Regions from separate parts of the Agrobacterium sp. 6Ca8 genome, predicted to be linked through region 1. Evidence: predicted binding sites of a transcription regulator. Region 1 holds the regulator's gene; the other holds the start of a gene.
What was found. Region 1 encodes LexA, which represses DNA repair genes until DNA is damaged. Its sites were predicted from a motif close to TGTTCNNNNTGTGTTCNG; they were not measured.

Region 1 (3,208 bases):
CAACGAGCGCATGTCGGAAACCAGCGTGTTGTAACCGAAGGACGCGCCGCGCTCGCACAACATCACATTAGGATTGCCGCTCTCATTAAGCTTGGCAAGCACGTTCTTCATGTCCCAGGGCGCCAGAAACTGGCCTTTCTTGACGTTGATGACGCGGCCGGTCTTGGCGGCAGCAACGAGAAGATCGGTCTGGCGGCTGAGGAACGCCGGAATCTGCAGCACGTCCACCACCTCGGAAACGACGGCGCATTGCTCTTCCGTGTGGATGTCGGTCAGAACAGGAAAACCGAATTCCTTCTTGAGATCGGCAAAAACCTGCATCGCGTTATCCAGGCCGATGCCGCGTTTTCCGGAAAGCGAAGTGCGGTTCGCCTTGTCGAAAGAGGACTTGTAGACAAGCCCTATTCCCAGCTTGTCGCAAAGCTCCTTCAGGACGCCAGCGATCATGAAGGCATGTTCGCGGCTTTCCATCTGGCACGGACCGGCAATCAGCGAAAACCGCTCGGTATTCGAGAAGGAAACCTTGCTGGCGCCGTCGCCGGCAGTGACTTTAAGATTGTTCGTAACGCTCATCATTTTTCCTCGAAGGCGAAGGCAACGCCCTGACCGGGTGCCGCGGGCACCACCAGACGGCCGTCCGCTTTTGCGCAGGACACGCCATTAGCAGCAAGCACCGCCTCTGTCACGGCAAGATCGTGTGACGAAAAGACGATGCCCGCGCCGCGCAATCCTCCTTCGTTGCCGTCCTGAGCATTCAGGGCCTGCCCGCCGAAAGGCGGTTTTCCGGTCAATCTGATGCTGGCATTGCCGGTCGCAAAAACCATATCACCGCCCGGAGACCTTTTGTCTTCACAGGCAAACACTGTCTCGATCAGGCCCGCCACCTCCATATTGCCGCCGGAAAACAGGACGATTTCACTGAGGCCGGTGACACCATTGGCGTGGCGCTCCAGCATGGTGCGATCGCCCGGAAGGGCTTAAAGCCGTTGACAACTGAACAAAAAGAAATCCGCGGCCGCCCCGCTTGCCGCAAAAGCAAGCCGGAACGCCGCCTCGCCTTGCGAGCCATCCGGCATCCGAACAGGCCGCGAAAACTCGAAAACATCGCCCGCCGAAAGGCCGGCTGCCCGAAACCGCTCATGGTCAACCAAGGCGTCTTCAGTCCTGGCGACAAGAGCCGAAAAACCCTCCTGCCCGTCCCGTTGCCGGAAGGCCACATCCCTGCCGGTGAACACATCACCCCTCTCTATTGAGGCATTATATTTAGCCGGATCAGCAATTGCGAGCGGCTCCAGATAGGTGCCATCGGCGAAAAATACGCAGGCATTTTGGGTGCCGAAAGGATGCAGAGCCTCCGGCGCAACCGTAAAGCCAAGACTGACGAGGCGCTTCACGGAGACGCCTATGACTTCCACGGGCAAAACGAGATGGTCAACGCTATAGGGTTTCGTCATGACATGTATCCTGCTGGCCTTCCGCCCGGAGCATGCCGGGACGGTTTCGACCGCACAAAAGCACAATTGCGTGCTATGAGGCAAATCATCACAGCAACAGATGGCACCTTCACGAAATTTTAGGGGATTGCAGAACACATATGGAACATATAGTGTTCGTTCTGTATTTGTTTCGCGACTTCCACTACGATTCTAAAGGGTGTTTTCCTCATGCTCACGCGCAAACAGCAGGAATTGCTTCTCTTCATTCATGAACGAATGAAAGAGTCCGGCGTGCCGCCCTCCTTCGATGAAATGAAGGACGCACTCGATCTTGCTTCGAAATCCGGCATCCACCGCCTGATAACCGCTCTCGAAGAGCGCGGGTTCATTCGTCGGCTACCGAATAGAGCTCGGGCGCTGGAAGTCATCAAGCTGCCCGAGGCTTATACGCCGGGTGCAAGGCCGCAGCGCGGCTTTTCGCCAAGCGTTATCGAAGGCAGCCTTGGCAAGCCCAAGACGCCGGAACCGGCCCCTGCCCCCAAGACGCCGGCCAATGATCTGGGCGGGGCTGTCACCGTGCCGGTCATGGGCCGCATCGCTGCGGGCGTGCCGATTTCCGCCATACAGAACAACACCCATGATGTGGCAGTGCCAGTAGACATGCTTGGCACGGGCGAACATTACGCGCTTGAGGTCAAGGGTGATTCGATGATCGAGGCCGGCATTTTCGACGGCGACACAGTCATCATCCGCAACGGCAACACTGCCAATCCCGGGGATATCGTTGTGGCTCTGGTGGATGACGAAGAAGCCACGCTGAAGCGCTTCCGCCGCAAGGGAGCCTCCATTGCGCTCGAGGCGGCAAACCCAGCCTATGAGACCCGTATCTTCGGGCCCGACCGGGTGAAAATTCAGGGCAAGCTGGTTGGGCTGATCCGCCGCTACCATTGATCTTATCGAACCGAACGTATTCGCTTTACGATAGGCGTCATCGTGAAGATGGCGCCTATATCGGGTTTGGCTGTTTCCAAACGTGGCGTGCTTTTGCGGGTGCACGAACATATGCGCCATTCAGCCTATGCGCGTTGCCCTTTCTAAACTGAGTTCCTGCTCCATAAAGATGCTTCGGTTTCGCTACAGGCGTGGTAGCGAATGGGCTGCTCGCTGTAATTGTCGAAGCGATCACATCCGCTGTTTTTTAGCGACGTTGTTCTGTCGTGTTGCGCAGTCAGTTTTAGTCGTCACCAAAGGGTGACTTATCGCAAGGCGCGCTCTCGGCGACCCCACATCACCATTCATCAACGGCGTTTATGGGAGCCATGGATAATTTTCGATATTCCGTGAACGCTTGGCAGGTGTAGAAATACGCGTCATATCCGGGAGATACGCCATGTACGATCTTTATATAGCCAACAAGAACTATTCTTCATGGTCGCTACGGCCGTGGGTATTGATGCGCACGCTCGGTATCGCCTTTGATGAAAAGCTCATTCCGTTCGGCGAAGGCGTCTCCTTCTCCTCCTTTTCGCCGACGGGCAAGGTGCCCTGCCTGGTCGATGAGGGTATGACGGTTTGGGAAACGCTTTCGATCGTCGAATATCTTGCTGAAAGACACCAGGGTGTCTGGGCAAGCGACAAGCATGCCAGGGCCTGGTCGCGTTCGGCCGCAAGTGAGATGCATGCCGGCTTTTCCTCGCTGCGCAATCTCTATCCCATGTCGGTGGGCATTCGGGTCAAACCCAGGGGCGGCGATGCCGGGCTTAAAGCCGATA
Region 2 (3,208 bases), 110 kb from region 1:
GTCATGCGTATCTTCTTCATGACGGGAGCTGCCATCGGTACCGTGGGCACATTCGCCGGTGTGGCACTTGGCGTCATCGTCTGCCTCAATGTGGAATCCATCCGGCAGTTCTTCTCCTGGGTGTCAGGCACGGTGCTGTTTGATCCGCAGCTCTATTTCCTCAGCCAGCTTCCGGCCGAAATGGATATCAGCGAGACCATTACCGTCGTCATCATGGCGCTGACGCTTTCTTTCCTGGCAACCATCTTTCCGGCATGGCGGGCTTCCAAGCTCGATCCGGTGCAGGCCCTGCGTTACGAATAAGGACCGCTTCACAATATGGCAAAAAAATCAGTGCTGCGGCTTACCGGCGTCGAGAGGACCTATGGTCAGGGCGAGACGTCGCTCTCCATTCTGCGCAAGGCCGATTTCGAGTTGAAGAGTGGTGAGATGGTGGCGCTTGTTGCCCCCTCGGGCACCGGCAAATCCACGCTGTTGCATCTCGCTGGGCTTCTCGAACATCCGGATGCTGGCGAGGTTTTCATCAATGACGCGCCGTGCAATGGTCTGCCGGATGAAAAGCGCACGGCGATCCGCCGCAGCGACATCGGTTTCGTCTACCAGTTCCATCATCTGCTGCCGGAGTTCACGGCGGTGGAGAATGTGATGATGCCGCAGCTCATCGCCGGTTTGACGCAGGGCGAGGCCCGCAAGCGTGCGAGCGCGCTGCTCGATTACATGCGCGTCGGCCATCGCGGCGAACATCGCCCGGCTGAGCTTTCCGGCGGTGAACAGCAACGTGTGGCGATTGCGCGTGCCGTTGCCAACGCACCGCTCCTGCTTCTCGCCGACGAGCCGACCGGCAATCTCGATCCCGAGACCGCGCATTACGTGTTCGACGCGCTGGAGGCGCTGGTGCGCCAGTCCGGCCTTGCCGCACTGATCGCCACCCATAATCACGAGCTTGCCAACCGCATGGACCGCCGCGTGACGCTTGCAGACGGCAAGATCGTAGACTTCTGATCGTGATGCAGTAAGGCGACCATAACGCCGCCTTTGCGATCTTTTCTGCGGCTGAGTCTGTCTACGGTCAGGTTTCCCGCAAGGCCACTCGTCCTTCCACAATTGAATTTTCACGAACCCGTAGGTGTTTTTGCCTCCGGGTTTTTTGCTTTGGAGTCAGTGGCTTGCCATTCACGAAGGTGGAACCGCAGCCGATTCTGCCGCGTTAGCAAGGGGAATATTGGTAAAAGCCTGTTGACAATCGAACAAAATGAGAACAAAGTTAGAACATAACGAGTAAGGAGAGACCAATGACTGATTTCATCCGTGACGTTGCCGCTTTCGCCTCCATCGCTGTGTTCGTCGCCAGCTTTTCGGTGATCCTCACTGCCCTGTGAAGGGCACACCGGCGCAGAAGCCTGTATAGACGCCGAAAGGCGGTGGACTTTGAAGGCCGAAAATCGGAAAATCGCCCCCTCGATTCAGAATGACAGGATGACGATATGGGCGAGACGGTTACGCGTGGAGAGACCTCTGGCGAAACGCTGAAAACACCCGGTTTCGTCCATCTGCGGGTTCACTCCGCTTACTCCCTGCTTGAGGGGGCTTTACCCCTCAAGAAAATCATGTCCAAGGCCGTTGCAGACGGCCAGCCAGCCATAGCCATTACCGACACCAACAATCTTTTCGTCGCGCTGGAGTTTTCCGAAAAGGCGCGTGACGAGGGCTTGCAGCCTATTATCGGCTGTCAGGTGTCGATCGACATGCAGGATGCGGTGGATGATCGCCGCAACCACAACAGCCACCTTGCCAAGCTTCCAGCCATCGTGCTGCTCGCGGCTGATGCCGGAGGGTACGAGCGGCTGGTGGACCTTATCAGCCGCGCCTATCTGGAAGGCGAAAGCGGTGGCCAGTCCGTGCATATTACCCGTGCATGGCTGGAGGAAGCCTCCAATGCCGGGCTGATTGTGCTGACGGGTGCCTCCGGTGGTCCGGTGGATATGGCTCTGAAGGAAGGGCATACGGCGCAGGCGAGAGAACGCCTGCTGGCGCTGAAATCACTCTTCGGTGATAAGCTTTATATCGAGTTGCAGCGTCAGTCCGGTTTCGACCGCGCCCATGAGCGGCGTATGATCGGGCTTGCCTATGAACATGATATTCCGCTGGTCGCCACCAACGAGGCCTTCTTCCCTTCGAGGGCCGATTATGAGGCGCATGATGCATTGATGGCGGTGGCGCATAACGCCATCGTTTCGGATGACAGCCGGTTCCGCCTGACCCCCGACCATTATATGAAAAGCCGTGAGGAGATGGCGGAGCTGTTTGCCGACCTTCCGGAGGCACTGGAAAACACCGTCGAAATCGCAATGCGTTGCTCGTATGTGCTGAAGAAGCGTGGGCCGATCCTGCCGCGCTTCACCGGTGCCAGCGACGATCCCGAAGCGGCGCAACGGGCAGAGGCCGAAGAGCTTCGCCGTCAGGCCGTCGAAGGTCTTGATCTTCGCCTTGCGGCCCTCGGCATGGCACCTGGCTACACAGAGCAGGAATATCGCGACAGGCTGGATTTCGAGCTTGGCGTCATCGAACGCATGGGTTTTCCCGGTTACTTCCTGATCGTTGCGGACTTCATCAAATGGGCCAAGCAGCAGGATATTCCAGTCGGCCCCGGCCGCGGTTCGGGTGCAGGCTCGCTCGTGGCCTATGCGCTGACCATCACCGATGTCGATCCTCTGCGCTTCTCGCTGCTGTTCGAACGCTTCCTCAATCCCGAACGCGTGTCGATGCCCGACTTCGATATCGACTTCTGCCAGGACCGCCGCGAAGAGGTGATCCGCTACGTGCAGCGCAAATATGGCCGCGAGCAGGTGGCGCAGATCATTACCTTCGGTTCGTTGCAGGCTCGCGCGGCATTGCGCGACGTCGGCCGCGTGCTGGAAATGCCCTATGGACAGGTGGACAAGATCTGCAAGCTGGTCCCCAACAACCCGGCCAATCCGACGCCGCTGTCAAAAGCGATCGAGGAAGAGCCGCGCCTGCAGGAAGAGGCGGACAAGGAACCCGTCGTTGCCCGACTTCTGGATATCGCCCAGAAGATCGAGGGGCTTTACCGTCACGCCTCCACCCATGCTGCCGGTATCGTCATCGGTGACCGGCCGCTGTCGAAGCTGGTGCCGATGTATCGCGATCCGCGCTCCGACATGCCGGTTACCCAGTTCAACATGAAGTG

Region 2: dnaE (DNA polymerase III subunit alpha) is a predicted target of LexA. The motif match lies at 1,255-1,272, and genes of this name have one in related genera.

The regions. Positions count from the first base shown of each region.
Region 1 covers NZ_AP026433.1:1,075,691-1,078,898, reverse strand. Annotated here, with positions in the region: gene kdsA (3-deoxy-8-phosphooctulonate synthase) at 1-573, opposite strand, end outside; partial or broken gene ACZ5A6_RS05365 (VOC family protein) at 573-1,454, opposite strand; gene lexA (transcriptional repressor LexA) at 1,665-2,387, shown strand; gene ACZ5A6_RS05355 (glutathione S-transferase family protein) at 2,827-3,208, shown strand, end outside.
Region 2 covers NZ_AP026433.1:967,778-970,985, forward strand. Annotated here, with positions in the region: gene ACZ5A6_RS04845 (lipoprotein-releasing ABC transporter permease subunit) at 1-303, shown strand, start outside; gene ACZ5A6_RS04850 (ABC transporter ATP-binding protein) at 319-1,002, shown strand; gene dnaE (DNA polymerase III subunit alpha) at 1,485-3,208, shown strand, end outside.